3 regions of the Burkholderia sp. Ac-20345 genome follow, and region 1 is predicted to be linked to each of the others. Evidence: riboswitches for the same ligand, from Rfam matches in the RefSeq annotation. Region 1 holds a riboswitch; each other region holds the start of a gene.
What was found. Region 1 has a riboswitch for cobalamin ahead of cobA (uroporphyrinogen-III C-methyltransferase). Riboswitches for the same ligand answer to the same signal wherever they lie in the genome.
Positions count from the first base shown of each region.

Region 1 (6,916 bases):
AATGCGATACGCATCGCGCAGCCAGAAATAGAACGCGAGATACGCGTGCGGCGGCACGAGATCCGCGTCGTGGTAGCTCGCGTAGTCGTTCTCGCCGCGCGAGCGCGACGGCTGGATGCCGACGAACACGTTGCCCGCGCGCCAGCCGGCGATCGTGAAGCGCCCGTGCCGCAGCGTCGGGTCGGCTTCGGGCGGGCCCCAGCGTTCGTTCAGCGCGTCGCGCACGGCCACCGGCAGCCGCGCGAAACGCGCGACGTAGTCGGCCAGCGGGAAGCTCTGGAATGCGGGACGCAATGCATGCACGGCCGCGTCGTTGGTCACGCCTTCGGTGAGCCGCGCGATCAGCGCGTCGCCGTCGGGCGGCAGGTCCGCCACCGCGTAGCCTGCGTCGCGCAGCGCCGCGAGCACGCGCAGTGCGGAGGCCGGCGTGTCGAGCCCGACGCCGTTGCCGATCCGCCCTTCGCTTTGCGGATAGTTCGCGAGGATCAGCGCGACGCGCTTGTCGATGTTGTCGAGCGTGCGCAGCCGGCACCAGCCGCGCGCGAGCGCCGCGACGAACGCGATCCGTTCGGCGTCCGGCTGGTAGCGCACGACGTCGACCTCGGTGTGCGGACAGCGGTACGCGAGCCCCTTGAAGCTAACCGCGCGCGTGACGATGCGGCCGTCGACTTCCGGCAGCGCGATGTGCATCGCGATATCGCGCGCATGCAGGCCCTGGTTGTCGGCCACCCACGCGTCGCGATTGCCGCCGGACAGGATCACCTGCAATACCGGCGCATCGCCGGCGAGCACGTCGTGTTCGGGGCTGTCGATCGCACCGGCCGCGAACGCGGTCGTGTTCAGCACGAGCGCGACGCCATGCGTGTCGCAGAGCTGCGTGATGACCTCGCGGCTCACCGCGTCCTTCAGCGACGTGACCGCGATCGGCAGCGGATTCAGCCCTTCCTCGACGAGCGCGTCGGCCAGCGCATCGAACACGGCCGTGTTCGCGGCCTGCCAGTGCGCGCGATAGAACAGGATCGCGACGACGGGCGCGCCGGGCGTCCAGCGCGGCCGCCAGTCGTCGACGCTCGCACGGTCGCGCGCCGGGTGATACAGCGCCGCGGCCGGCAGCGGGCGCGGCAGTTCGGGTTCGTCGCCGAACCCGAGCGTGTGGAATGCAATGCTGCGCAGCAGCGCTTCGGCGTTGTGCACGCCGCCTTCACGCAGATAGCGCCACCACAGCCTGCACAGGTCGGGCGCGACGGTGCTCTTCGCGACGAGGTTCGGGTCTTCCTGCAGGTCGCCCGAGAACATCGCGAGCTGCTGCCCGCGCTTCGACGCGAGCGACACGGCCTGCTCGATCCCGTACGGCCAGTACGCCTCGCCGCCGAGATGGTCGATCACGACCGACTTCGCATGCTGCAGCACGTCGTCGACGTAGAAGTCGACCGACGCCGGCTGCCGCAGGAACGTGACGTTCGCGAGCCGCACGCTCGGGAAGCCGGCCGGCAGGTGCGGCACGACGCTCGCGAGCAGCGACAGCGTCGTGTCGGCCGAACTCAGGATCACGATCTCGGCCGGCTGCTGGTCGATCCGGACGACACCCTGAGTATCGTCGACGAAGCCTCCCGGTGTGGTGCGCAGCAGATGCATCGTGCGTTACGCCTGTTGCGGCTCGGCCGCGCACGCGGCGTCGAACGCGCGTTGCAGCGCGGCCGCGTCGAGATCCTCGCCGATCAGCACGAAGCGGCTCGCGCGCGTTTCGCCGTCCTGCCAGCGACGGTCGAAATAGCTGTCGAAGCGGCGCCCGACGCCCTGGATGACGAGCCGCATCGGCGCGCCGGGCAGCGCGGCGAAGCCTTTCGCGCGATAGATCGTGTGCGCCTCGACGACGCGCTGCAGCGCCGCGATCGTCGCTTCGCGCGTGCCGGCGTCGCCCGACACGACCACCGAGTCGAAATCGTCGTGATGGTGATCGTGATCGCCGTCGTCGGCCGAGCCGTGATGATCGTGACGCAGGTGGATCGTTTCTTCCGATGCCGATTCGAGGCCGAGCAGCAGTGCGAGGTCGAGTTCGCCGCGCGTCGCGCGCACGATCTTCACCTGCGGCGGGATTTCGTCGCGGATCGCGGTTTCGATCTGTGCAAACTCCGTATCGCCGACGAGATCGGCCTTGTTCACGATCACGAGATCGGCGGACGACAGTTGATCGGCGAACAGCTCGTGCAGCGGCGATTCGTGGTCGAGGTTCGGATCGGCGCGGCGCTGCGCGTCGACGGCCTGCGGGTTTTCCGCGAACTGGCCGCTTGCGGCGGCCGGCCCGTCGACGACGGTCACGACCGCGTCGACCGTGAAGCTGTTGCGGATCGTCGGCCAGTTGAACGCCTGCACGAGCGGCTTCGGCAGCGCGAGGCCCGAGGTTTCGATCAGCACGTGGTCGATGTCCGCGCGGCGCTCGACGAGCGCTTCCATCACCGGATAGAACTCTTCCTGCACGGTGCAGCACAGGCAGCCGTTCGCGAGTTCGTATAGCTGGCCCGCCGCTTCGCCCTGCGCGCCCTCGGCATCCTCGCAGCCGATGCCGCAGCCCTTGAGGATTTCGCCGTCGATGCCGAGCTCGCCGAATTCGTTGACGATCACCGCGATGCGGCGGCCTTCGGCGTGCTGCAGGATGTGGCGCATCAGCGTCGTCTTGCCGCTGCCGAGAAAGCCCGTGACGATCGTGACGGGAAGCTTGCGTAGGGTCATGGTAGGTCCGGTGTCGAAGATGGAATCAGGACGGGATCGTCGCGTCGATGGCGGCGTGGCAGTTCATCTGGCGGATCGCAGGCGTGCCGTCGCGCGGTCCGGACGGACAGTCGCGGGACAGGTGGTACGACGAATCGGACATGGTGCTTCCTTGCGAACGGTCGACATCGTGAGTGCCAACACGGCTGCCGCTGGCCCGCTGCACGCCGCCTGCCGTTCGCCGCGCCGGCCGGCGCGGGTTCGCGCAGGGACGGATCGGCGGAGGAAACGGGCGACACGCGGGCGTCGGGCCTGCTGCGGCCGTGGACGATGCGCCGCCTCCCCGCGGCGCTGAACCCCAACGTTTAGGCCGGTATCCGGGCTGGCGAACACGCCGCTTCGCCTTCCCGGATGCACGCGGCATCCAGTGGCGGTCGTCCGCATGCGCGCGGCATGCGGCGAAGCGGCGTTGCGTCACACTTGCGCGCGACGCGTTCGCTTACCGTTGCGGGGGCAGCACAGGTTGGCTCGACTGCGGCGCAGGCAGGCTTCCTGTTTCCCGTTTAACTGCGCATGCCGGAGCGGCGCGCGCGAGCACCAAAACGCGTGCGAGTGTAGGCGGCGGTGCGGGGAGCGTCAAGGCGGAACGGGCCGCCGGGCCCGGTTTCCCATGCCCGGCGCGCGTGGCCGGAAGCCGTGCGCGGCGGTTCGCACGGGTGGATCGCTGTGCTATCGTATGCGCCGCGTTCGGTGCTCGCATGCGCATTCCGCGCCTGCAGTTAAACGGGAAACAGGAGGCGGACCACCGCCCGGCCTGTGCTGTCCCCGCAACGGTACGCCGCCCGCGCGACGCGCTTCCCCGCGCACGCGTCCATGCCGCCCACGATGCCACTGCCCTTCAGCCGGGCGGGAAGGCTGCGGCCTGGCAAGCGGCCAGCCCGGATACCGGCCGACGCAAGGGGCGAGCCCGACGCTCGCCGAACGCCCGATCCGCGGGGGACGGATGGGGTGCGCATTTTGCCCGCGTCCGCGCGGGCTTCGTTCGATCCGTCATGCCTGACCTGTCCGCTGGCCGCCGCCGCGCCGCCTGCCTGCCCTGTTTCACTGTTTCGACACGGTGCGCGCCGTGCCACGCCCGATGAGCCGCGCCTGGCTCATCGGCGCCGGCCCCGGCGACGCCGACCTGCTGACGCTCAAGGCCGCCCACGCGATCGGCGCGGCGGACGTGCTGCTCGTCGACGATCTCGTGAATCCCGACGTGCTGCGCCATGCGCGTGCCGATGCGCTCATCGAGCACGTCGGCAAGCGCGGCGGTCATGCGTCGACGCCGCAGGAAGCGATCGTCGCCGCGATGCTCGCGCATCTGCAAGCGGGCCGCAGCGTCGCGCGGCTCAAAGGCGGCGATCCGTTCGTGTTCGGCCGCGGCGGCGAGGAGCTGACCGCGCTCGGCGCGGCGGGATTCCCGGTCGAGGTCGTGAACGGCGTCACCGCGGGCATCGCCGCGCCGGCCGCAATCGGCATACCGGTCACGCAGCGCGGCGACGCTCAGGGGGTGATCTTCGTCACGGGCCACGGCGCGGGCGCCGATGAACCCGACTGGCGCGCGCTCGCGGCCACGCGCATGACGATCGTCATCTACATGGGCATCCGCCGGCTCGACGCGATTGCAACCGCGCTGCGCGACGGCGGCCTGCCCGGCGATACGCCGTGCGCGGCGATCGAGAACGCGACGCGCCCCGGGCAGCGGCACGTGCTCGCGACGCTCGACACGCTCGTCGAACGCGTCGGGGCAACCGGCATCGGCTCGCCGGCGATCGTCGTGATCGGCCGCGTCGCGGCGTTCGCCGCCGATCCCGCGGTACGTGCCGCGCTCGGCAGCGGCGCATGATGCGCGTCGCGCTCGGCGTCGGTTTCCGCGCGGGCGTGACGGCCGCGCAGCTCGATGCCGCGATCCGCGCGGCGTTGACGCTGTACCCGGCCGCCGAACCGGCGCTCGTCGCCACGCTCGCCGACAAGGCGCGTGACCGCGCGCTGCGCACGTTGTGCGCGCGACGCGGCTGGCCGCTGGTTGCGTTCGACGCTGCGCAGCTCGCGAGCCGCCCCGAACTGGCCGCGAGCGGCCCGTCGGATGCCGCGCTCGCCCGCTTCGGCGTCGCGGGCGTGGCCGAGCCGTGCGCGCAGCTCGCGGCGCCGCACGGCCGGCTGCTGGGCCCCAAATCCATCCGGGACGGCGTGACGGTCGCACTCGCCGGCCCGCTCTGAATCCTTTGTTTCGCTTTCTTTCGACAGGACGAATCCGATGAAAACCGACGCCGAATCCCATCAACGGATGACCGAACGCCGCCGTGCGGGCCACGAGAAGAAGCAGGCCGCCGCCACCAATGAAAAGGGCCTGCTGATCGTCAACACCGGCAACGGCAAGGGCAAGAGCACGGCCGCGTTCGGCATGGCCGTGCGCGTGCTCGGCCACGGCATGCGGCTCGGTGTCGTGCAGTTCATCAAGGGTGCGCTGCACACGTCCGAGCGCGACTTCCTCGGCGCGGTGGCCGAATGCGATTTCGTGACGATGGGCGACGGCTATACGTGGAACACGCAGAACCGCGACGCCGACATCGCGACCGCGCGCAAGGGCTGGGACGAGGCGCGCCGGATGATCGAAAGCGGCGACTACCGGATGGTGATCCTCGACGAGCTGAACACGGTGCTGAAGTACGAATACCTGCCGCTCGACGAAGTGCTCGCGACGCTGGCCGCGCGTCCCGATTCGGTGCACGTCGTCGTGACCGGGCGGCATGCGCCCGACGCGCTGATCGACGCGGCCGACCTCGTCACCGAAATGCGGCTCGTCAAGCATCCGTACAAGGAGCAAGGCGTGAAGGCGCAACGCGGCGTGGAGTTCTGAGCATGCCGGCCTGCCCCGCGCTGTTCGTCAGTGCGCCCGCGTCGGGCCAGGGCAAGACGTCGGTGACGGCCGGCCTCGCGCGGCTGCACCGCCGGCTCGGCCGCCGCGTGCGCGTGTTCAAGACCGGGCCCGATTTTCTCGATCCGATGCTGCTCGAACGCGCGAGCGGCGCGCCCGTGCATGCGCTCGACCTCGGGATGGTCGGCGAGGCCGGCTGCCGCGCGCTGCTTGCCGACGCCGCGCGCGATGCCGACCTGATCCTGATCGAAGGCGTGATGGGGCTGTTCGACGGCACGCCGAGCAGTGCCGACCTCGCGGTTGCATTCGGCGTGCCGGTCGTCGCGGTGATTTCCGCGAAGTCGATGGCGCAGACGTTCGCGGCGATCGCGTTCGGGCTCGCGCGGTTCCGGGCGGGGCTGCCGTTTCATGGCGTGCTGGCGAATCGCGTCGGCTCGGCCCGGCATGCGGAACTGCTGCAACAGGCGTTGCCCGACGACTTGCGCTGGCTCGGGCACGTGCCGGCCGATGCGGGCATCGCGCTGCCGGAGCGGCATCTCGGCCTGCACCAGCCGAACGACATCGACGATCTCGATGCGCGGCTCGATCGCGCGGCCGATGCGCTCGCGCAAACGGCGCTTGCCGAGTTGCCGCCGGCTGTTGCGTTCGCGGAACCGGATGCAGCAGCGCCGCTGCCGCGTGCGCTCGCCGGCAAGCGGATCGCGGTGGCGCGCGATATAGCGTTCTCGTTCATCTATCCGGCGAATCTCGCCTTGCTCGACACGCTCGGTGCGCAGGTACGATTCTTCTCGCCGCTCGCCGACGAACCCGTGCCGGACGACTGCGACGCACTGTTCCTGCCGGGCGGGTATCCGGAGCTGTATGCGGCAAGGCTCGCGGCGAATGCCACGACCGCGCGGTCGATTCGCGCGCACGCGGCAGCGGGCAAGCCGATCGTCGCGGAATGCGGGGGGATGGTGTATCTGTGCGAATCGCTGACCGATGTGGACGGCGTGACGACGCCGATGCTGGGGCTGTTGCCGGGTCAGGCGACGATGCAGCGCCGGTTCGCGGCGCTCGGCATGCAGCAGCTCGAAACGCGCGGTGGGACGATGCGTGGGCATACGTTCCATTATTCGCGGCTCGCGACGCCGATGGAACCGGTCGCGAATGCCGTACACCCCGACGGCGCATCGGGCAGCGGCGAAGCCGTCTATTGTCGCGATGCGATCGTCGCGACGTACATGCACATGTACTGGCCGTCGAATCCGGATGCGGTGACGGCGTTATTCAGCGGGGAAGCGCTCT
Region 1 covers NZ_JAAGPO010000199.1:693-7,608, forward strand. The annotation lists partial or broken gene cobN (cobaltochelatase subunit CobN) at 1-1,635, opposite strand, end outside; gene cobW (cobalamin biosynthesis protein CobW) at 1,642-2,730, opposite strand; cobalamin riboswitch at 3,060-3,326, opposite strand; cobalamin riboswitch at 3,441-3,678, shown strand; gene cobA (uroporphyrinogen-III C-methyltransferase) at 3,848-4,597, shown strand; gene G3O06_RS39415 (cobalamin biosynthesis protein) at 4,594-4,971, shown strand; gene cobO (cob(I)yrinic acid a,c-diamide adenosyltransferase) at 5,009-5,611, shown strand; gene G3O06_RS39425 (cobyrinate a,c-diamide synthase) at 5,614-6,916, shown strand, end outside.

Region 2 (11,803 bases), on a different contig from region 1:
ATCCGACTCCCGACCTGCGCCAGTGGCGCTATTTCGCGACCGTCGCCGACGAGCGCCATTTCGGCCGCGCGGCCGAACGCCTGTCGATGACGCAGCCGCCGCTATCGCAGGCGATCCGCGCGCTCGAGGATGCGCTCGGCGTCGCGCTGTTCGTGCGCACCAAGCGCTCGGTGGCGCTGACGGCGGTTGGCGCGGCGCTGTTGCCCGACGTGCGCCGGCTGCTTGCGTCGGCCGATGCGTTGCCGCCGCTTGCGCGACGGCTCGCACGCGGCGAGGCCGGCTCGCTGTCGCTCGCGTTCGTGTCGACCGCCGATTACGGGCTGCTGCCTTCGCTGCTGCGGGCGTTCGGCGCGCGCTATCCGCAGGTGCGGCTGCAACTCGCGGAGGCGACGAGCGACGTGCAGATCGATGAACTCGTCGCCGGCCGCATCGATGCGGGGCTCGTCATTCCGCCGGTGCCGCCGCGCCACGCGGCCGGGTTGTCGTACCTGCCCGTCGTGCGCGAGCCGCTGGTGGTGGCGATGCCGGCGGCAGCGAGCGACGCGCCCGAAGACGAGCCTGTCCATCTCGCGGAGGTCGCCGCGTTGCCGCTCGTGATCTTTCCGCGTCGTTTGGCGCCCGGCTTTTATGACATCATTACGGGCTGCTACGGCGCGGCGGGGGAAACCCCGCGCATCGGCCAGGAGGCGATCCAGATGCAGACGATCGTCAGCCTCGTGTCGGCCGGCATGGGCGTCGCACTGGTGCCGCAATCGCTGCGTAACCTGCGGCGCACCGGCGTGGTCTACCGGCCGCTCGCCGGTCACGCGCCGGTCGTCGAGACGGGCCTCGTGTGGCGCACCGGCGACGTGAGCCCCGTGCTGGCCGGCTTCATCGACGTCGTGCGCGCGCAGGGCGTCGCCACATGACGTGAACGATGACGCGCCGGTGCCGTCCAAAGCGCGGTGCTGCGCGTTTGCGACGGCCGTACCGCATTCGAAAACTTCTTCGCTAACCCATGATCATTCACCCGAATTTCGACCCCGTTGCGATCCATCTCGGGCCGCTGGCCGTGCGCTGGTACGGGCTCATGTATCTCGTCGGCTTCATTGCGGCGATCGTCGTCGGCCGGATCCGCCTGAAGCTGCCGCACGTCGCGGCGCAGGGCTGGACCGCGAAGGACATCGACGACATGATGTTCTACGGCGTGCTCGGCACCGTGCTCGGCGGCCGGCTCGGCTATGTGCTGTTCTACAAGGCCGATTTCTACTTCTCGCATCCGCTCGACGTGTTCAAGGTGTGGGAAGGCGGCATGTCGTTTCACGGCGGCTTCCTCGGCGTGACGCTCGCGATGGTGCTGTTCGCGTGGCAGCGCAAGCGCCACTGGCTGCAGGTCACCGATTTCGTCGCGCCGATGGTGCCGGCGGGGCTCGCGGCCGGGCGGCTCGGCAACTTCATCAACGGCGAACTGTGGGGCCGCGTGACCGATCCGTCCGCACCGTGGGCGATGCTGTTCCCGGGCGCGATGCGCGACGATGCGGCATGGTTGCCGAAGCATCCGGAGCTCGTCGAGAAGTGGCATCTCGCCGACGTGTTCATGCAATACCAGATGCTGCCGCGCCATCCTTCGCAGCTCTATGAAATCGCGCTCGAGGGCATCGCGCTGTTCTTCGCGCTGTTCTTCTTCTCGCGCAAGTCGCGGCCGATGGGCGCGATCTCCGCGCTGTTCCTGATCGGCTACGGCCTCGCACGTTTCACGGTCGAGTTCGCGCGCGAGCCCGACGACTTCCTCGGCCTGCTTGCGCTCGGCCTGTCGATGGGGCAGTGGCTGTCGCTGCCGATGATCCTCACGGGCATCGCCTTGATGGTCTGGGCGTATCGCCGCCGCGCGGCGCATGCCGCTGCATGATGTGATGCCGATGCACGTGCGATCGGCGCGTGCATCGACAATGCGCACGCAAATGAAAAACGCCGGCCCTCGGGCCGGCGTTTTTCATTTCGGACTGCCGTGCGCTGCGCGTTACTTCATCTGCACGGAGCCGTTGACGGTGACCGACACGGTGGCCTTGCCGCCTTCGACCGCGATCGGCGCACTCATCTTTGCGCTGTCCATCGGCGCCGCGGCCATTGCCATCATGCGCGGGTACGGCTGCACGTTGCGGCCGCCGCCGACGTTCACGTCGCGGATCGTGTAGCTGCTGTAGCCGAATGCCTTCGCGGCTTCGTCCGCGCGGGCGCGGAACGACTTGATCGCTTCGGTCGTCAGCTTCTGCTCGGCCGCGCGCTGCGCTTCGGGCGACAGCGAGAACTCGACGTTCGCGACCTGCATCAGGTTCGACAGCTGGCCCGCAAGCTTCGACGCTGCGGCGAAATCGCGCGATTCGAGCGCGACCTCGGTGCGGCCGCGCCATGCGGAGATCTTGCCGTCACGATCGGTGCTCGGATAGACGGAGAATGCGCCCGTGTGTGCGGTGACGCCCGACACGCCCTTCGCCTGCGACAGGGCTGCGTCGGCGCGCTGGTTCAACTGCGCGGTGAGGCTGCCCGGATCCTTGGCCTGCTGCTCGTAGAACAGCGTGATGTGGATGATGTCCTGCGGTACGTCGGCGCTGGCCTGCGACGACAGCGACAGCACGCCTGCCGGCTCCGGAAAGTGCGGGTTCGCGGATTGCGCGTGCGCGGCGGGCGACGCGAGCGTCAGCGCGACGGGAACGGCGGCGGCAAGGGCGAGCGACAGCGCGAGTGCGGATTTCTTGGTCATTGTTGGACTCCTTGTGCGAGGGCGTGCACGCGGATTGCGCGCGCACGACGCGGGCGGGCCGCGCGACGAAAAAAACGACAGCCGGCCCGATCGGCCGGCAGCGGTTGCTTAGGCTGCGCGAAAGTACCGCGAGTTCCGTGACGGCGGCGCGTACTGACCAGATTTGACCTTTGGCGTGCGCCTACTTCATCAGCTTTTCGGTGATGAAGCGCCATTCGGCGCGCGTGACGGGCGTGATCGACAGCCGGTTGCCGCGCGCGAGCACGCGCATGTCGGCGAGTTCGTCGTGTTCGCGCAGCGCCGCAAGCGGCACGAGCGGCGATTTTTTTACGTAGCGCACGTCGACGAGCAGCCAGCGCGGCGCTTCCTGATTCGACTTCGGGTCGTAATAGGGGCTTTGGGGATCGAACTGCGTGGGATCGGGGTAGGGCGTCGACGACACTTCGGCGAGGCCCGCGATGCCCGGCTCGGGGCAGCTCGAGTGATAGAACAGCACGCCGTCGCCGATCTTCATCGTGTCGCGCATGAAATTGCGCGCCTGATAGTTGCGCACGCCGGTCCACGGCAGCGAGCGCTGCGGTGCGTTGGCGAGATCGTCGATGCTTGCTTCGTCCGGTTCGGACTTCATCAGCCAGTATTGCATGGATCGTGATCGACGCAGAAAGAGGCTGCTACAAAAGAAAACGGCACCGGGCTTCGCCCGATGCCGTTGGATAGGCCCCCGCCTTGGCCGCTAGGCCGGCATCCTGAACCTGGGGTTCAGAATTGGTCGCAGTTAGCAGCACTTCGGGTACATCAGACAGAGTGACGCGCGCGCCCGTGCTACAAATTTCCGCAACCGTGCACATGGCATTGGTTCAAGGAATATATGACCTTGGCGAACCAGGCAGGGAAGCTGACTGAACTGTGTTTCGTTGCGCCAATTTGACCACCGTTGATCGCCGAGATCAAGGGGAATCGACGCATCGATCAAACGTTACTGCGTCTCGTGCTGTGCGAGCACCGCGCCGAGCTGTTCGTTCATCTGGTGCATTGTACGACGGATTTCTTCCGCCGGAAATGCTTCACCGTGCCGCACGCTCGTTTGCAGCCGCAGCAATTCGGACGCGAGCGACAGCGCCGCCATCACGGCGATGCGATCGGTGCCGCGTACCGAGCTGTTCGAGCGGATTTTCGACATTTCGGCGTCGACGCGCGCGACCGCTTCGAGCAGCGCCGCTTCGGTCTCGGCCGAACAGGCGAGACGATAGGGCTGACCGAGAATCGAGACTTCGATCTGCTTGGTGCTCATGCATGTTCTCCGTGGCTGGCCGCGTCATCGCCATCCGCACGCGCCTGTGCATCCAGCAGGTCGAGCTGGTTGTCGGCTTGCTCCGCGTTTTTCGAGCGCGGGAGCTTTTCGAGAATCGCGTTCAGTTTCACCTGGGCGTCGTCGATCTTTGCCGACAAAGTGTCGCGCTCGGCTGCGAGCGCATTACGTTCGTCGCGCAGTTGCGCGAGTTCCGTGCGGACTGCGTCCGCATCCGCGCGCAATTGCGCGACCTGCTCCTCGAGCGCGAGCCGTTCCGAGTGATAGCGCTTGTTCAGCGAAATCAGACGGCCAATATTTTGAGATAGGGTTTCGAGTTCGTTGAGCATTTGCTGCGTCCTCTAAAGACCCAGCATTTTAGCGCGGAATAACGCGCAATCCGACATCTGTAACGTTTCCAGTCGTAACACCCCTGCTTCTTGCCGCGAATCAGCGCTTCCCATGCGTGTCCGGACGCTTCCTTGACGCTCGCGCGACCCGCTCCTAAACTGGCGCCGCCTCGGTGCTCGCGCGTGGAACGCGCGGTTAAACGGGAAGCAGGGCGTGGGCGCCGGAAGCCCGCCAACCTGCGCTGCCCCCGCAACGGTAAGCGGCCGCGTCCCGTGACGCAGGCCGGCTCGGGCGCGTTTCGCGTGCAGGTCGTGCATGCGGACGCGGGCCACTGCGCGTCATCGCGCGGGAAGGCGAGCCGGACCGCCGCCAGCCCGGATACCGGCCGAGACGGGAAGCCCGCACGGGCTTCGTGACGCGCGGCCTGCGGGGAGGCGGGGCGCGCAATGCTTCATGGAATCTTCTTCGATGCTGACCCCAATCGTCCGCGCGGCGCTCAAGTCACGACCGGCCGGCAGCCGCAAGCAGGTGCGCCGCACGTCGTGTGCGGCGCCGCGCGCGGCATGAGCGCCGCACGCGCCACCGCGATCTGGGCCGCGCTGGCTGTGGCGGTCGCGTTGCTGTTCGTCGCGTCGCTGTCGATCGGCAGTGTGCCGATGTCGCCATGGCAGGCGCTCGCGTCGCTCGTGCCGCATGGCGGCGACGCGCTGTTCGCCGATATCGTCCGCACGCTGCGCCTGCCGCGCGCGCTCGCGGGCTTTGCATGCGGCGCGCTGCTCGCGCTATCCGGTGCACTGCTGCAGGTGCTGTTGCGCAACCCGCTCGCGGAGCCGTACGTGCTCGGCGTGTCGGGCGGTGCGGCCGGTTTCGCGCTCGTCGCGATGATCGCGGGCGGCGCGTGGTGGCTCGTCGATGCGTCGGCGTTCGCCGGTTCGCTCGTGTCGGTCGCGCTCGTGCTCGGTCTCGCGCGCCGCGAGCTGTGGCGCGGCGAGTCGCGCGACGCGTCGCCTCGGCTGTTGCTCACGGGCGTCGTGATCGCGGCGGGGTGGGGCGCGCTCGTCACACTGCTGCTGTCGCTCGCGCCCGAAGCACGGCTGCGCGGGATCATCTTCTGGCTGACGGGCGACCTGAACGGCGTGACCGCGCCGTGGTTCGCGTGGGGTGCGTTGTTGCTGGCCGCATGCGTCGCGCTGCCGGCCGCGCCGCAACTGAACGTGCTGCTGCGCGGCGACGCGACCGCGCTCGCGCTCGGTGTGCCCGTTGCGCGCCTGCGCGTGCGGATCTATCTCGTCGCGTCGCTGGCCGCCGCGGCCGCGGTGACGACAGCCGGCACGATCGGCTTTGTCGGCCTCGTCGTGCCGCATGCGCTGCGGCTCGCCTTCGGCAACGACCAGCGGATGCTGCTGCCGGCCGCGATGCTCGCGGGCGGCGGCGGCGTGATGGCGGCTGACCTGCTCGCACGCACCGCGATCGCGCCCGCGCAACTGCCGGTCGGCGTGATGACCGCATTGATCGGCGTGCCGGTGTTCCTGTGGATGTTGTTGAGGAGGCCGATGCGATGACGGGGGCCGCACTGCATGCCACCACTGGCGACATGAACTACGCGGCCGTCAACCTGACGCTGAAGGCCGGCGCGCGCACGCTGCTCGATGGCTTCACCCGGGCGTTCCGTCCCGGCGAGATCTGGTGCGTCGCCGGGCCGAACGGCGCGGGCAAGACGACGCTGCTTGCAACCCTCGCCGGGCTGCAGCCGCCGGCCGGCGGACGGGTCGAGATCGACGGCCGGCCGCTTGCCGCGTGGCCACCCGAGCAGCTCGCGCAGCGCCGCGCGCTGATGCCGCAGCAACTGCACGACGCATTCAGCGCGACCGTGTTCGACACGGTGCTGCTCAACCGCTTCCCGTATCTCGGCGGCTGGGGCTGGGAGCGCGACGGCGACCGCGCGGCCGCGCGCGACGCGCTGGCGACATTCGACCTGACCGCGCTCGCGTCGCGCGACGTGCTGTCGCTGTCGGGCGGCGAGCGTCAGCGCGTCGCGCTGGCCGCGACGCTGTGCCAGGACGCGCCGCTGATGCTGCTCGACGAACCGCTCGCGCATCTCGACCTGCATCACCAGATCGATTGCCTGACCGCGCTGGCCGCATGGCTCGACGCGGGCCCGCGCACGGTGCTGTTCTCGTGCCATGATCTGAATCTCGCGCGGCGTTTCGCGACGCATGCGCTGTTGCTCGACGGCCGCGGCCACGCGTGGGCCGGCCCCGTGCACGACGTACTGACACCCGAGCGCGCAAGCGATGCGTTCGGTTATCCGCTCGTGCTGATCCGCGAGAACGGCCGCGATGCACTGCTGCCGGCGTGGCCCGAGCGACAATGACCTTTCCTTTTTCGATGCGCGGCGCACGCCGCGCCAACGACCCGGCTCCTCGATGACGACCCCGACCCCCTTCCCGCCCGAAATCGCGCCGCTCGACGATGTGCTGCGCAAGCGCCTGCAGCACGTGATCGACCACAAGACCAAGCCGCCCGGCAGCCTCGGCCAGCTCGAGGCGGTCGCGCTGCAGATCGGCCTGATCCAGCACACCGAGCGGCCGGTCGTGAAGCGTCCCGTGATGATCGTGTTTGCCGGCGATCACGGGATTGCCGCCGAGGGCGTGAGTCCTTATCCGCAAGCGGTGACCGCACAGATGGTCGCGAACTTCCTCGCCGGCGGCGCGGCGATCAACGCATTCTCGGGCGTCGCGCAGAGCACGCTCGAGATCGTCGATGCGGGCGTCGCGTCGCCGTTGCCGGTGTCGGACCGGCTGGTGTCGCTGCCGGTCGCACGCGGCACGCGCAACTTCGCGGCGGAGCCGGCGATGACGCGCGACGAGGCGATGACGGCGCTCGCGGCCGGCGCGGCGCGCGTGCGCCTGCATGCGTCGCTCGGCACGAACGTGATCGGCTTCGGCGAGATGGGGATCGCGAACACGTCGTCGGCCGCGTGCCTGATGAGCCGCCTGCTCAGCGTGCCGATCGACGCGTGCGTCGGGCGCGGCACGGGCCTCGACGACCAGGGCCTCGCGCACAAGCGCGCGGTGCTCGGCCGTGCGCTCGTCAAGCATTCGCACGCGATTGCGCCGCTCGACGTGCTCGCGACGTTCGGCGGCTTCGAGATCGCGATGATGACGGGCGCATATCTCGCGGCCGCAAGCGAGCGGATGACGATCCTGGTCGACGGCTTCATCGCAACGGCTGCACTGCTCGTCGCCGAGCGCATCGCGCCCGGCGTGCGCGACTACTGCGTGTTCTCGCATACGTCGCACGAGGCCGGGCATCGGCGCATGCTCGAGCATTTCGGCGCGAAGCCGCTGCTCGCGCTCGACCTGCGGCTCGGCGAAGGCACGGGCGCGGCGCTCGCGCTGCCGCTCGTGCGTGCGGCGGCGGCGTTTCTCACGGAAATGGCGAGCTTCGAATCCGCCGGCGTCGACAATCGTGACGCCTGATCGCGCGCGCGGCGTGCGGGCCGAACTGCGCTACTTCTTCGTCGCGCTCGGCTACTTCACGCGCGTGCCGGTGCCGCGCTCGATCGGCTACGCGGCCGGCGATCTCGATCAGGCCGCGCGTTATTTTCCGCTCGTCGGCGCATGCGTCGGCGCTTGGGGCGCGCTCGTGTATCTCGTCGCGTTGCGCGTGCTGCCCCCGTCGATCGCGGTCGGGCTGTCGATGGCCGCGACGCTGCTCGCGACCGGTGCATTCCACGAAGACGGCCTCGCCGACAGTTGCGATGCGTTCGGCGGCGGCTATACGCGCGACGACGTGCTGCGCATCATGCACGACTCGCGGATCGGCACGTTCGGCGCGGTCGCACTCGTGATCTCGCTCGGCGTGAAATGGCAGGCGCTTGCGTCCATGCTGCCGTTGCGTGCTGCGTGGACGATGATCGCCGCGCACGCGGCGAGCCGCGCGGCGGCGGTGAGCTTGCTGATGACGCTCGACTACGTGCGGCCCGAAGGCAAGGCGAAACCGGTCGCGCAACGGATGGGCGCACGCGCGGCTTGCGTCGCGGCACTGTTTGGATTGCCCTGGCTGTTCTGGCCCGACTGGCGCATGGGCGTCGCCGCATGCGGTGCGCTCGTGCTCGTGCGCGCATGGGCCGCCCGCTATTTCGTGAAGCGGATTGGCGGCTATACAGGTGACTGTCTCGGCTTCACGCAGCAACTGTGCGAACTGGCGCTCTATCTCGTGGTGCTCGGATGGACGTCGTCCTGATCCGTCATCCTGCCGTCGGCGTCGAGCCGGGCATCTGCTACGGACGCAGCGACGTGCCGCTCGCCGCGCCGGCCGACGCCGGTGCGCAGGCCGTGCACGCACATCTGTCGGCGCTCCGCGCGCCCCTTCCTGAACATGTCTGGACGAGCCCGCTGACGCGCTGCGCGTCGGTTGCGGAACGGCTCGCGCAGGCATGCGGCGTGCCGTTGCGGCGCGATGCCGACTGGCAGGAAATGGATTTCGGCGCGTGGGAAATGCGGCGCTGGGACGATATCGATCGCACGGCGCTCGATGCGTGGGCGGCCGACCTGATGCATGCGTGTGCGCATGGCGGCGAAAGCGTCGCGCGGTTTGCCGCGCGGGTCGCGGGGCGGGCCGATGCCGTGGCGCAATTCGATCGTCCGCAATGGGCGGTCACGCATGCGGGGGTGATCCGCGCGTTTGCATCGCATGTGCTGCGCGTGCCGCTCGATACGCTGTTGTCTCGGCCCGTACCGACAGGTGGTGTTGTCTGGCTGCGTGCGGATGCTGCCACGCGAACGTGGGAAGTGGTGCACTGGGACGAATAGGTGCGCTGGCGTCCGCATGTGAGCGACGCAGCGCGTGGTCAATCCGTCTCAGGCAACTGACGCGCGATGAACGCGCGAGCCGCCGGAAATCAGCGCGGGCGCCGCGCACGCGCGGCATCGAGGTCTTCACACAGCGCGGCCGCGCCCTGCGCGATCCGCGGCGACGGCCGCGTCAGCAGATCACCGTCGATTGCGAACAGGTTGTTGCGCGCCACGGCCGTCAGCGCGGGCCACGCGCGCCAGCGCGCCAGGCTCGGCAGCGGTTCGTCCGAGCGCGTCGTACCCGCGCTGGTCGTCACGATGGCCTCCGGATTGACCGCGAGCACGGCCTCGTCGGTGACGGTCGGCACGAGCGGCTTGAGCGATGCGAACACGTTGCGGCCGCCGCACAGCTCGATCACGTCGTTGATCAGGTGCGCGCCATTGAGCGTCATCAGCGGCCGATCCCAGACCTGGAAGAACATCGTGACTGGCGCTCGCGCCGAGTAACGCGTGCGCAGCGCCGCGATGTCGCGCGTATAGGCGGCCGCGGCCGCATCGGCCGCCGGCTGCGTGCCGAGCAGCGTGCCGAGCCGGCGCAGCGACGCCGATACGTCGTCGAGATGCTTCGGTTCGCTGAAAAACAGTGGGATGTGCAGCGCGCGCAGTGCATCGGTCTGCCGCTCGGCGTTGCCGTGCCGCCAGACGATGATCAGGTCGGGCTTCAGCGCGGCGATCCGTTCGAGGTCGAGCGCCTTGTTGTCGCCGACGCGCGGTATCGCTTGTGCGGCGGGCGGATAGTCGCTGTACGTGACGGTGCCGACGAGCTTCGCGCCGCCGCCGGCCGCATAGACCAGCTCGGTCGCGTGCGGCGCGAGGCTGATCACGCGCTGCGCGGGCGCAGGCAGCGTGACGGTATTGCCGGCGTCGTCGCGCGTCGTGACATCGGCGTGGACGAGCGGTGCGTAAGCGAGTGCGGTCAGCATCGCGACCGGCGTCAGCCGGCGAAACATGCGCAGGCTCATGCGGATTCCCGTTGCAGCAGCGGCACGCAGTGCGCGAGCGCGTCGCCGAGGCGCTGCCATTCCGCTTCGGTTCCCGGCAGGCCCACGCGTACGCTCGACGGTGTCGGGAAGTGCCGTGTCCAGATTCCACGTGCCGCGAGTGCCGCATGCAGCGCCGCGGCGCGCGGGTCGTCGGTCCAGCTGAAGAGCGGTGTCGCGCGGACAGCGAAGCCGTGCGCGCGCAGCAATGCGGCCAGCCGCTCGCCGTCGGCCGCGAGCCGTTCGCGGGCGGCGGCCTGCCATGCGCGGTCGGCGAACGCCGCGGCAACCGCGTGGCGGGCAGGGCCGCCGACCGTCCATGCGCCGAGCATGTCGCGCAGCGCGACGATCTGCTCAGGGCACGCGAGCACGAAGCCTGCGCGGATGCCGGCGAGCCCGAAGAACTTGCCGACCGAACGCAGTACGACGAGCCCCGGGCGATCGACGTGCGGCGCAAGCGACTGCGTCGCACCCGTATCGGCGAATGCCTCGTCGACGATCAGCGTGCCGCCGCGTGCCGCCAGCTGCGCATGCCAGCCGAGCAGGCGCTCGGTCGGCACGAACTCGGCGGTCGGATTGTTCGGATTCCCGACGATGACGTGGTGCAGCGTCGCAGGCAGCGCGTCCGCGCCGATGTCGAGCGTGACGACGCGATGGCCGTGGCGTGCGAAGGCAGGCGCGTATTCACCGTACGCGAGCGCCGCGACGCCGGCGTCGCCGGTCGGCAGCAACGCGGGCAATGCGCGGATTGCAGCCTGGCTCCCGGCAACCGGCAGCACGTGTGCGGGATCCGGCGCGTGGTAGTACTGCGCGGCGCAGGCCGCGAGGCCGTCGCCGTCGTCGGGCAGCCGGCGCCACGCGTCGGCCGGCACGGGCGGCACCGGATAGCCGGCCGGATTGATGCCGGTCGACAGGTCGAGCCACGTGTCGTACGGAATGCCGTGGCGGCGGGCGGCCTCATGAAGGTTGCCGCCATGCACGATGCGGGTGTCAGACATGATGAGTGGCCATGACGAGTGCGCCGCTCGCAACCAGCAGCGCGAGCCACAGGGCCAGCGTGCGCGTGACGAGCGACAGCGCGGCAACGATGTGGATGGCGGTCGCCGTTGCGCCGGTGCCGAGCGCGGGACGATCCTCGATCTCGCCGTGATAGACGGCCGGGCCGCCGAGCTGCACGTTCAGGCTGCCGGCGCCGGCGGCCATCACCGGGCCCGCGTTCGGGCTGTCCCAGTGGCGCGCCTGCGTGCGCCAGCAACGCCATGCGGCGGCCGTGTCGCCGAGCAGCGCGTAGCTCGCGGCCGTGAGGCGCGCGGGAATCCAGTTCAGCGCGTCGTCGAGGCGCGCGGCGGCCCAGCCGAAGGTCAGGAAGCGCGGCGTGCGGTAGCCCCACATCGCGTCGAGCGTGTTCGCGAGCCGGAACAGCAGCGCGCCGGGGCCGCCCGCGACGACGAACCAGAACAGCGCGCCGAAGATCGCGTCGTTGCCGTTCTCGAGCGCGGATTCGACGGCCGCGCGCGACAGCGCGCCTTCGTCCGCGTCGCTCGTGTCGCGCGACACGATGCGCGCGGTCAGCGCGCGGGCGGCG
Region 2 covers NZ_JAAGPO010000114.1:20,529-32,331, forward strand. The annotation lists gene G3O06_RS31055 (LysR substrate-binding domain-containing protein) at 1-908, shown strand, start outside; gene lgt (prolipoprotein diacylglyceryl transferase) at 998-1,888, shown strand; gene G3O06_RS31065 (SIMPL domain-containing protein) at 2,000-2,740, opposite strand; gene G3O06_RS31070 (EVE domain-containing protein) at 2,922-3,383, opposite strand; RNA gene ssrS (6S RNA) at 3,455-3,636, opposite strand; gene G3O06_RS31080 (cell division protein ZapA) at 3,717-4,031, opposite strand; gene G3O06_RS31085 (ATPase) at 4,028-4,378, opposite strand; cobalamin riboswitch at 4,533-4,784, shown strand; gene G3O06_RS31090 (iron ABC transporter permease) at 4,826-5,941, shown strand; gene G3O06_RS31095 (ABC transporter ATP-binding protein) at 5,938-6,753, shown strand; gene cobT (nicotinate-nucleotide--dimethylbenzimidazole phosphoribosyltransferase) at 6,806-7,861, shown strand; gene G3O06_RS31105 (adenosylcobinamide-GDP ribazoletransferase) at 7,851-8,627, shown strand; gene cobC (alpha-ribazole phosphatase) at 8,612-9,196, shown strand; gene G3O06_RS31115 (cobalamin-binding protein) at 9,286-10,200, opposite strand; gene cobD (threonine-phosphate decarboxylase CobD) at 10,197-11,216, opposite strand; partial or broken gene G3O06_RS31125 (CobD/CbiB family cobalamin biosynthesis protein) at 11,209-11,803, opposite strand, start outside.
Region 2: linked by a shared signal. The riboswitch ahead of G3O06_RS31090 (iron ABC transporter permease) and the one ahead of cobA (uroporphyrinogen-III C-methyltransferase) in region 1 are both predicted to bind cobalamin.

Region 3 (11,803 bases), on a different contig from region 1:
GCCCTTCACGAACGACTGGCGCAGTTCGCCCGCCGTGGCCGCCGCGTCGCCGTCGCCGAGCGCGAACACGGGCGAACGGAACACCTGGATCGCGACATAGGCGAGATAGAGCGCGCCGCCGTAGCGGATCACTTCGTACAGCCACGGCGCGCTGCGGATCAGCGCCGCGACGCCGCACGCGGACAGCGTCACGTGCGCGGTGCGCGCGAGCGACAGGCCGGCCGCCGCCGCCATCCCCGGCCGCACGCCGCGGCCGATGCTGGTCTGCAGCACGAGCGCCATGTCCGGCCCCGGCACCGCATAGATGGCCGCCAGCGCGGCGAGATAAATCAACAGCAAATGCGTGGAAATCATGGTCTGCCCCTGTCCTCTTACGGCGATATATTGCCGCCAGAGTGCGAGGGATTATTGGCCATATTTGATTCAGGATTGGCGATTCATAGGGGAATCCGCCACAATCACCGAATCTGCACCAGGAATCCGCCAACATGACCGAACTCGACAAAACCGACCGCGCCATCCTTGCCGCGGTGCAGCGCGACGGCCGCCTGCCGATCGCCCGCCTCGCCGACACCGTGGGCCTCTCCGAGACCCCGTGCGCGCGGCGCCTGAAGCGCCTCGAGAACGACGGCTACATCGAGCGCTACCGCGCGCAGCTGTCGCGCCAGGCGCTCGGTTTCGGCGTCGTTGCGTTCGTGCTCGTGCGGTTCGCGACCCACGACCGCAAGACCGCCGACCGCTTCGAGCGGGAGGTGATCGGCATCGAGCGGATCTTGGCGTGCCACAACGTGGCCGGCACCGCCGACTATCTGCTGCAGGTCGTCGCGCGCGATCTCGACGACTACGGCACGTTCCTGCGCGAGTCGCTGCGGATGCTGCCGGGCGTGACGTCGATCGAATCGGCGCTGTCGCTGCGCGAGGTCAAGCATGACGCGGGGCTGCCGGTGCCGTGATGCGAGCGGGCGGACGCCGCTCGCAAACCGAACCCGGCGCCCGATCCGTCACTTCGACGCCGATCGATGTGGGCTGCGTCGGGCCGCGCCGCCGCAACACTCGTTCACATTGTTGAGGCCGACGGCCTACGCGATGTCGGGCGGCTGGTGCGCGTGTTCGAGATCCTCGAGAAACGCTTCCACGAGCGGATTGCCGCGCCCGTTGCGCGCGACGACCATGTGGAACGTCACGTCGTAGCGCAGTTGCTCCGGATTGAGCGGCGTGAGCAACCCTTGCGCGACGTATGGCGCCGCGAAGTGCTGCGGCAGATAGCCGAGGTGGTGGCCGGACAGGATCAGCAGCGCGACGGCCTCCATGTTGTCGGCGGTCGCGGTCACGCGGTCGGGCGTCGTCGACATCTGCGCTTCGGGCAGCGGATACGAGCGCCACGCCCATTCGAAGCCCGCGACGTCGGCCGGCGTCAGCGCGCCGGCGCCGTCGAACAGCGGATGGCCGCGCCCGCAGTACGCGACCTGGCGCTCGATGAACAGCGGTGTGTAGTGCAGCGACGGCACCCGGTGCCAGAAGTAGCCGACCGCGATCTGGATCTCGTCGCTCAGCAGCCTCTCCTCAAGATCGCCCGGCGCGCGCACGGAGATCGAGAATCGCACGGCCTCGTCGCGGGTGCGGAACGCGGCGATCGCCTCGGCGATCCGCGCGTTCTGGCTCACCGGCGTATGGCCGATCAGGCCGATGTTCAGCGTGCCGACCAGCTGGCGGTCCATATGCCGCGCGGCCATCCCGAATTCGTCGAGCGCCGCGAGCAGCTTGCGGCTCATCGCGTGGAAGCGCTCACCCTTCGGCGTGAGCCGGAAACCGCTGCGGCCGCGCTCGCAGAGCCGGTAGCCGAGCCGCGTCTCGAGCGACGAAAGCTGCGCGCTGATCGTCGACTGCCCGACGTTCAGCACGGCCTGCGCGGCCGATACGCCGCCCGCGTCCGTGACCGCGAGAAACACGCGGATCAACCGCAGATCGAGGGTCGACAGATTCCCCAGCACGCTCATCCCCTTCCATACATCGATGAAAATCGATGTTTACGTCGATATCTTCGCATTCTTCTTTCCCGGCGGAGCGCGTAAAACTGTGCGCCAAGCCGCGTCGCATGATACGGCAACCCCACATCGGAAGAGACAGCCATGAACGACCACACCCATTTCCAGCCGCTCGGCGGCAATGAAATGCCGCGCTGCGGCGGCATCGCGACGATGATGCGCCTGCCGCACGTGGCAAGCGCCGAAGGGCTCGACGCCTGTTTCGTCGGCGTGCCGTTCGATCTCGGCACCTCCAACCGCACCGGCGCGCGCTTCGGCCCGCGCCAGATCCGCACCGAATCCGTGCTGCTGCGCCCGTACAACATGGCCACGCGCGCGGCTCCGTTCGACTCGCTGCAGATCGCCGACATCGGCGACGTCGCGATCAATCCGTACAACCTGCACGATTCCATCGCACGCATCGAAGCCGCATACGACGCGATCCTCGAGCACGACTGCAAGCCGATCACGCTCGGCGGCGACCATACGATCGCGCTGCCGATCCTGCGCGCGATCCACCGCAAGCACGGCAAGGTTGCATTGATCCACGTCGATGCACACGCCGACGTGAACGACACGATGATGGGCGAAAAGATCGCGCACGGCACGCCGTTCCGCCGCGCGGTCGAGGAAGGCCTGCTGCACGGCGACAAGGTCACGCAAATCGGCCTGCGCGGCACCGGCTACGCCGCCGAGGATTTCGACTGGTGCCGCGACCAGGGCTTCCGCGTCGTCCAGGCCGAAGAGTGCTGGAACAAGTCGCTCGCGCCGCTGATGGAAGAAGTGCGCGCGCGCGTCGGCGACACGCCCGTCTACATCACCTTCGACATCGACGGCATCGATCCGGCCTACGCGCCGGGCACCGGCACGCCGGAAATCGCGGGCCTCACGGTGCCGCAGGCGCTCGAGATCATCCGCGGCGCGAAGGGGCTGAACATCGTCGGCTGCGATCTCGTCGAAGTCGCGCCGCCGTACGACCCGTTCGGCACCACGGCGCTGCTCGGCGCGAACCTCGCGTACGAGCTGCTGTGCGTGCTGCCGGGCGTCGCGTACCGCGACTGATTCCGGCACCGCCACCTATTCCAAATCAAAGGATTCAAGAGGAGCACAAATAAAGATGGGGACTTCCGTCAAGCAACCCAAGCGGGCGGCGCTCGCGTCGTTCGTCGGCACCACGATCGAGTGGTACGACTTCTATAGCTACGCGACCGCCGCCGCCATCGTGTTCGGGCCGCTGTTCTTTCCCGGCGAAAACCGCTTCATCAGCCTGCTCGCATCGTTCGGCTCGTTCGCGGTCGGCTTCTTCGCGCGGCCGCTCGGCGGCGTGATGTTCGGCTACCTCGGCGACCGCTTCGGCCGCAAGCGTTCGCTGCTCGCGACGCTGATGCTGATGGCCGTGTCGACGGTCGCGATCGGCCTGCTGCCGACCCATGCGCAAGCCGGCGTGATCGCACCGGTCCTGCTCGTGCTGATGCGCGTGCTGCAAGGCATCGCGGTCGGCGGCGAATGGGGCGGCGCGGTACTGCTCGCCGGCGAGCATGCGCCGGAAGGCAAGCGCACGTTCTTCGCGTCGTTCGCGCAGCTCGGCAGCGCAAGCGGCCTGATCCTGTCGATGCTCGCATTCGGCGCGATCAGCACGCTGTCGAAGGAAGACATGATGAGCTGGGGCTGGCGCGTGCCGTTCCTGGCAAGTTCCGTACTGCTGATCGTCGGCTTTGTGATCCGTGCGAGCGTGTCGGAATCGCCCGAGTTCGAGGAAATCAAGAAGAGCGGCAACATCGCGCAGAAACCGCTGCGAGAAGCGCTCAAGTACTGGCCGCTGCTGCTGCTCGCGATCGGCGCGAACGTGTACGGCATCGCCGGCGTGTATTTCAGCAACATCTTCATGATCAGCTATGCGACGCAGTTCCTGTCGCTTGACCGGTCGATGGTGCTGCATTGCATGACGATCGTCGCCGTGCTGCAGTTCGTCGTGCAGCTCGCGGCCGCGTTTCTCGCGCAGCGCTTCGGCACCACCCGCGTGCTGCTGATCACCGGCGCATGGGCCGCGATCGTCCCGTTCGTCATGCTGCCGCTCGTGCACATGGGCACGCCGCTGTCGATCACGGTCGGCGTCGGCCTCGCGACGCTCGCGGAATCGGGCTACTACTCGGTGGTCGCGGGCTTCGTCAGCGGCATCTTCGTCGCTCGCATCCGCTACACGGCGATCTCGATCGCGTACCAGGTGTGCGGCGCGCTCGCCGGCGGCCTCACGCCGCTCGTCGCGACCATCATCGCGCAGAACACCGCGCCGCAATGGTGGCCGCTCGCGCTCCAGTACACGAGCGCCGCGATCCTGTCGTCGTTGTGCGTGTGGCTGATCTCGCGGCGTGTGAGCATCGATGATGCGGGCGCGCCCCGCAAGGTGGCCGACACGTTGCCGCACGCAGTACGCACTGCGTAACGCACACGCGCACCGGGCTGGCGGCTTCGCCCGCCCGGGCCTCGTACATCCGGGGGCGGCCATCTGGCCGCCCTTCTTGTTTTCCGGACCGCGCCCCGATCAGTGCACCTGGTTGCGCAGCGTCTTCGCTGCGGCGACCATGTTCGTCAGCGCCGGAATCACCTCCGCCCACTGGCGCGTCTTCAGGCCGCAGTCCGGGTTCACCCACAGGCGTTCCGCCGGAATCCGTTCAGCCGCCTTCCTCATCAGGCCGACGATGTGCTCCTGCGTCGGGATGTTCGGCGAGTGAATGTCGTACACGCCCGGCCCGATTTCGTTCGGATACTTGAAGTTGTCGAACGCATCGAGCAGCTCCATGTCCGAGCGCGAGGTCTCGATCGTGATCACGTCCGCATCCATGTCGGCGATCGACGCGATGATGTCGTTGAACTCCGAATAACACATGTGCGTGTGGATCTGCGTATCGTCCTGCACGCCGTTCGCGGTGATGCGGAACGATTCGACCGCCCACTTCAGGTACTCGCCCCACTGCGCTCGGCGCAGCGGCAACCCTTCGCGCAGCGCAGCCTCGTCGATCTGGATCACGCGCACGCCGGCCTTCTCGAGATCGAGCACTTCCTCGCGGATCGCCAGCGCGAGCTGGTAGCACGACACCGAGCGCGGCTGGTCGTCGCGCACGAACGACCAGTTCAGGATCGTCACGGGGCCAGTCAGCATGCCCTTCATCGGCTTGTTCGTCAGCGACTGCGCATACGTGATCCATTCGACCGTCATCGCCTTCGGGCGGCTGATGTCGCCGAACAGGATCGGCGGCTTCACGCAGCGCGAACCGTACGACTGCACCCAGCCGAACTGGCTGAACGCGTAGCCGTCGAGCTGCTCGCCGAAGTATTCGACCATGTCGTTGCGTTCGGCTTCGCCGTGCACGAGCACATCGAGTTCGAGCGACTCCTGTTCGCGGACACTGCGTTCGATCTCGGCCTGCATCGCCGTGCGGTAGCCGGCTTCATCCAGCGCGCCGGCCTTGAACTGGCTGCGGGCCTGGCGGATTGCGCCGGTCTGCGGGAACGAGCCGATCGTCGTCGTCGGGAACGCCGGCAGGTTCAGGCGTGCCGACTGCTTCGGCGCGCGCTGCGTATAGGGGCTCACGCGGTTGCCGAGCTGCGTGTCGATCCGGGCAATCGCGGCCTTCACCGCCGGGTTGTTCACGCGCGGCGAGTGGCGACGCGAATGAATCGCGGCGGCGTTCGCGGCCAGCGCATCGGCCACCTTGTCGCGGCCTTCGTTCAGTGCGGTCGCGAGCACTTTCAGCTCGTCGAGCTTCTGCAGCGCGAACGCGAGCCACGAACGGATTTCCGCATCGAGCTTGTCCTCGCTCGCGAGATCGACCGGCACGTGCAGCAGCGAGCACGACGGCGCGAGCCACAGGCGCTCGCCCAGTTGCTTCGCGAGCGGTTCGAGCCAGTCGAGCGTCGTGTTCAGGTCCGTCTTCCAGATGTTGCGGCCGTTGATCGCACCCACCGACAGCACGCGCTCGGCCGGCAGTTCACGCACCAGCGCGTCGACTTCGTCGCGTGCGTTGATCGCATCCACATGCAGGCCGTCGACCGGCAGCGAGCTCGCAAGCGCCAGGTTGTCCTGAAGCTGACCGAAGTACGTCGCGAGCAGCACCTTGATGCGGCGCGTTTCGAGCGCAGCGTACGCAGTCTTGAATGCTTGTTGCCACTCGGCATCGAGTTCGGTGACGAGAATCGGTTCGTCGATCTGCACCCATTCCACACCCTGCGCGGTCAGCGTGTCGAGCAGCGCGCCGTACACCGGCAGCAGCTTCGGCAGCAGTGCAAGGCGGTCGGAATCGTCCTTTGCCTTGCCGAGCCACAGGTACGTGACGGGGCCGAGGATCACCGGCTTCGCGCCCACGCCCTGCGCCAGCGCTTCCGCCAGTTGCTGGAGCAGGCGCGACGGGTCGAGCGAGAAGTTCGTGTCAGCGTGGAATTCCGGCACGATGTAGTGGTAGTTCGTGTCGAACCACTTCGTCATTTCACCGGCCGCGACCCCGCCGCAGCAGTCGGCATGCTCTTCCGCCGACTGCGCCGAACGGCCGCGCGCGACACGGAAATAGTTGTCGAGCACGTCGCCGTGGAAGCCCTGCACGCGCTTCGGCAGGTTGCCGAGCGTGAAGCTCATGTCGAGCACCTGATCGTAGAACGCGAAGTCGCCGATCGGCGCCAGGTCCAGGTCGCGCTGATCGTTCCAGTGACGCTGGCGCAGCTCGGCGCCAAGCGCCTTCAGCTCGTCGCGCGACGATTCGCCTTTCCAGTAGCGTTCGAGACCGAACTTGAGTTCGCGCTTCGCGCCGATGCGCGGAAAACCGAGGTTGTGTGTCGTGACCATGAGCTGTCGTCCAGAAGAAATTTGAAGATCCGGCAGCCATGATAGGGATTTCAAACCATGAAATAAAATGGCATTATTTCATTCATCCATTAAAGTTGTTCATGTATCTGTTGCGCGAGCGCTATCCATGCTGGAACGATTCCATCTCGTCGTCATCCGTGAAGTCGAGCGTCAGGGCTCGCTGACCGCGGCCGCCAATGCGCTGCACCTCACGCAATCGGCGCTCAGCCATACCGTCCGGAAAATCGAGCAGCAGCTCGGCACGCCGATCTGGGATCGGGAGGGTCGCGGCCTGCGGCTCACGCAGGGCGGACAGTATTTGCTGAAGCTGGCGAACCGGCTGCTGCCGCAGTTCGAGCTCGCCGAGGAGCGGATGAAGCAGTACGCGAAGGGCGAACGCGGCACGCTGCGCATCGGGATGGAGTGCCACCCGTGCTACCAGTGGCTGCTGAAGGTCGTGTCGCCCTACCTGTCGCGCTGGCCCGACGTCGACGTGGACGTGAAGCAGCGCTTCCAGTTCGGCGGCATCGGCGCGCTGTTCGGCTATGACATCGACGTGCTCGTGACGCCCGATCCGCTGAACAAGCCGGGCCTGCGCTTCGACCCTGTGTTCGACTACGAGCAGGTGCTGGTGGTCGCCGATTCACATCGGTTCGCGAACGCCGACTACGTGACGCCCGAGCAGCTGACCGACGAGATCCTGATCACCTACCCGGTCGAAACCGACCGGCTCGACATCTACAACCAGTTCCTGACGCCGGCCGGCATCGTGCCGAGGCGGCACAAGTCGATCGAGACGACCGACATCATGCTGCAGATGGTGGCGAGCGGGCGCGGCGTGGCCGCGCTGCCGAGATGGCTGGCCGACGAATACGTGGACCGGATGCCGGTCGTGCCGGTCAAGCTTGGCAAGAAGGGAATCGCGAAGCAGATCTTCCTCGGCATCCGCGACGCGGATGCGTCGATCGACTATCTGGCCGCGTTCGTCGCGCTGGCGCGCGAATCGACGTGGAGCGCGCCGCGCATGCTGCGCTAGGCGCGCCCGGTTCTCAAGTGCGTCAGGCCGCGCGCATGCCGACGCGTTCGCTGCGCTCGACCCACGCGCCGAACAACAGGCCGATCGTCGTCCACATGATCACCTGCATGCCGATGGCCGCCACGCGGAACTTCCACAGCAAGGCCGCCGGGAAATCGGCCGGCAACTCGCTGACCGACGGCAGCCCGATCTGCACGGCCGCGATGATCGCGACGAACACGAGCCCGGCGACGATCGACGCGTTCCACTGCCCGAGCTTCGCCAGCAGATGGCGGCGCACGCTGACCGAGAACACCATCGTCGCGACCGAGATCGCGATCATCAGGAAGAACAGCCCCGTGCGATAGCCGATCGTGTCGGGGTCGCCAACCGACGGCGGATTGGCCGGGTACTTGATGTTCGGCACGATCACGAGCGCGACGAACGACGCCAGCGCGAGCCACGCAGCCAGCGGCCGTGCCGGGAGACGGCTGCCTCGGCCATACGCATACGCAAAGACCAGCGAGAACAGCCCGCCGAATGCCGCGCCGTAGGTCACGACGCCCGTCAGCAGACCGAGGCCGGCTTGCGTGTGGCGGCTGACCAGTTCGGGTTCCGGTGCTTCGCCGTGGGCGGCTTCGGTTTTTTCTTCGAAGGAGATTGCCTGATCGACTTGCGGTTCGCCGACGACTTTCGCGAAACCGAACGTGAGGAGGCCTGCGGCGATGCCTGCGAGCATCCCGCGCATGAGCAGCTTTCCGACCATCGTGACCTCCGCGTCAGTGGCAGGGGAAGCCGAGCAGATGGCGGCCGTCGTGGACGAACTCGTGGACATACATGCCCGGCACCAGCGACGTCGCGCCTTGTTCCGCACCGACGAAATACAGTGCGAGCAACAGGATCAGGCCGACGAACACGGCCCACGGCAACAGTTCACGGACGGGGATGGGTGCCGGCACGACCGCCGGCTTCAGCACTGCTTCGCTCATGGATGCACCTCAGGGGAATCGCGCCCCGACAAATGTTGGATGGGTACGAAGGCAGGTCTGGCTTCCGGGATCATGGATCACCGGTTACAGTGGCGCGACCGCGCCGGGATTGCACCGGCTTCCGCATTTCGTATCCGGCGAATTGTACGCGCGAATGTTCGCGTATTGAAGCGGCGGCAGGTGGACGAGCGCGTCCGTCCCGGATCATCCGAAAACCGACATGAACATGCATGCCTCGCTGCGCCTGATTGCACATGCGTCGACCCGGGCGATGCGCACCGGCACGTTTCCCGACGACGATCCGCTCGACGCGCACGGGCTCGCCGAAGCCGCGGCGCTGCGCGACCGGTGGACGGGCGTCGCAGGCGCGCTCGTGCTGTGCAGCCCGGCCCGCTGTGCGGTGCAGACCGCCGATGCGCTCGGGCTGCGCGCGGACATCGATGACGCACTGCGCGACATCGACTACCGAAACTGGCGCGGCCGGCGGCTACACGACCTCGCGCGCGACCTGCCTGACGAACTGGGTGCGTGGATCGGCGATCCGTCCGCGTCGCCGCACGGCGGCGAATCGTTCGATGCAGCGATGCGCCGCGTCGGCGCATGGTTGAACGCGCTGCAGCACGACCGCGACATCGTCGCCATCACACATGCACCGATCGTTCGCGCGGCCGTCGCGCATGCGCTGCGGATGGATCCCGACGCGGCAACCCGCATCGACGTCGCACCGCTGTCGTGCACGACATTCGCTGCGTCGCCGCACGGATGGATGTTGATCGCCGCCGACGATCGGCGCGACACTGCCACCTAGCCTCCTGCCCTGTTGCGTTCGCGATGTCGGCCACGACGCAAGCCGACATGTCGCGTCGTATCGCAATTGCCTGGCGATGCTCACCTTACGTCGCTGTAAGACACACCGTTCGCACTCCCTGCTGTCATCAAACTGACTGCTAGCCGAAGCTAGGATCGGTCGCGGTTCCCTTACGAGATACCGTCATGAATCAACCTGCTTCGTCTGCCCCGAACAATTCGGGTTCCGTCGAGCGCACCAGGCAGCTCGGCTATGCCGTCTTCCTGCTGGTGCTCGCGATCGGTGCGATCTATATCGCCACCCACCTGATCGACGATCTGTCGCCGATGCGCGAAGGGTCGCTGTTCCCGTACCTGATGCTCGGCGCCGCGCTGCTGATCGCGCTCGGCTTCGAATTCGTCAACGGTTTCCACGACACCGCGAACGCGGTGGCCACCGTGATCTATACGCACTCGCTGACACCGAACGTCGCGGTGATCTGGTCCGGCCTGTGGAACTTCCTCGGCGTGATGATCTCGAGCGGCGCCGTCGCGTTCGGCATCCTGCAACTGCTGCCGGTCGAGCTGATCCTGCAGGTCGGCAGCGGCGCGGGCTTCTCGATGGTGTTCGCGCTGCTGATCGCCGCGATCGTGTGGAACCTCGCGACCTGGTATTTCGGGTTGCCGTCGTCGAGCTCGCATACGCTGATCGGCTCGATCATCGGCGTCGGGCTGATGAACCAGCTGATGCACGGGCCGTCCGGCACGAGCGGCGTCGACTGGGGCCAAGCGCTCGGCGTCGGCAAGTCGCTGCTGCTCTCGCCGCTCGTCGGCTTCCTGTGTGCCGCGCTGCTGCTGCTCGTGCTGAAAACGCTCGTGCGGATTCCGGAACTGTACAAGGAGCCGCCGAAGGACCAGCCGCCGCCGTTCTGGATTCGCTGCCTGCTGATCCTGACCTGCACGGGCGTGTCGTTCGCGCACGGCTCGAACGACGGCCAGAAAGGGATGGGCCTCATCATGCTGATCCTGATCGGCACGGTGCCGACCGCTTATGCACTGAACAAGGCCGTGACGCCGGCCGAGACGCAGACCTTCGTTGCGGTCGCGAACCAGGCAGCCGCGACGTTCGGGAAGTACGCGAACGGCGTCGCGCCGTCCGCGAACCCGCGCGCCGACGTCGAGCTTTACGTGCAGCATCGCGAGCTGACGCCGGCCGTGATCCCCGCCGTGCGGCAGTTGTCCACGTCGCTCGCGACCGCGGTCGGCGCGTCAGGCTCGATGGCGGCCGTGCCGCAACGCGACGTCGACAACGTGCGCAACACGATGTATCTGGTATCCGAAGCAATCCGCCTGATCGAGAAGTCCGGACAGCCCGCGTTCGCTGCCGACGACAAGCTCGCGATCGACAACTATCGCAAGCAGCTCGACCACGCGACCAAGTTCATTCCGACGTGGGTGAAGGTAGCGGTCGCGATCGCACTGGGCCTCGGCACGATGGTCGGCTGGAAGCGGATCGTCGTGACCGTCGGCGAGAAAATCGGCAAGCAGCATCTGACCTACGGGCAGGGCGCGTCGGCGGAACTCGTCGCGATGCTCACGATCGGCGCGGCCGACGTGTACGGATTGCCGGTGTCGACGACGCACGTGCTGTCGTCGGGCGTCGCGGGCACGATGGCGGCGAACGGATCGGGCTTGCAATGGGGCACGGTGCGCAGCCTCGTGCTGGCGTGGGTGCTGACGCTGCCGGCGTCGATCGTGCTCGCCGGCGGACTCTATTGGCTGTTCCGGACGGTGGCGTAAGCGGTGATGCGGTGGGTGGCCGGCAGGAGCCGGCTGCCTGCTGCAGAAGATTCGCCTCTCCGCCTTTCCGCCTTTCCGCCTCTCCGCTTCTCCATTTCGACTCGTCGAGGCATCGTGTGCGTCCATGCCATCGCGAGCGCTCACCTTCTTCCTTTGCCGAATTGAAGCGCAAGATCTGGAGCGCGCCGGTGCATGGACATCCGTAGACTGGGCTCATCAACATTTGCCGTGGGCTCAACCATGCCGGCGACGTGGCCGAAACGTTCCGCGCGACCGCATGGCGCCCCATTGCTGACGAACCGAGGTACGCCCGTGAACATTGCCGACCTGCAACCTGCCGTCGAATCGCTGG
Region 3 covers NZ_JAAGPO010000189.1:3,155-14,957, reverse strand. The annotation lists gene G3O06_RS38450 (LysE family translocator) at 1-354, opposite strand, end outside; gene G3O06_RS38445 (Lrp/AsnC family transcriptional regulator) at 489-953, shown strand; gene G3O06_RS38440 (LysR family transcriptional regulator) at 1,080-1,991, opposite strand; gene speB (agmatinase) at 2,130-3,086, shown strand; gene G3O06_RS38430 (MFS transporter) at 3,142-4,467, shown strand; gene metE (5-methyltetrahydropteroyltriglutamate--homocysteine S-methyltransferase) at 4,567-6,861, opposite strand; gene G3O06_RS38420 (LysR family transcriptional regulator) at 6,989-7,897, shown strand; gene G3O06_RS38415 (CbtA family protein) at 7,920-8,642, opposite strand; gene G3O06_RS38410 (CbtB-domain containing protein) at 8,656-8,865, opposite strand; cobalamin riboswitch at 8,898-9,034, opposite strand; gene G3O06_RS38405 (histidine phosphatase family protein) at 9,086-9,673, shown strand; gene G3O06_RS38400 (inorganic phosphate transporter) at 9,859-11,451, shown strand; gene G3O06_RS38395 (2OG-Fe(II) oxygenase) at 11,764-11,803, shown strand, end outside.
Region 3: linked by a shared signal. The riboswitch ahead of G3O06_RS38410 (CbtB-domain containing protein) and the one ahead of cobA (uroporphyrinogen-III C-methyltransferase) in region 1 are both predicted to bind cobalamin.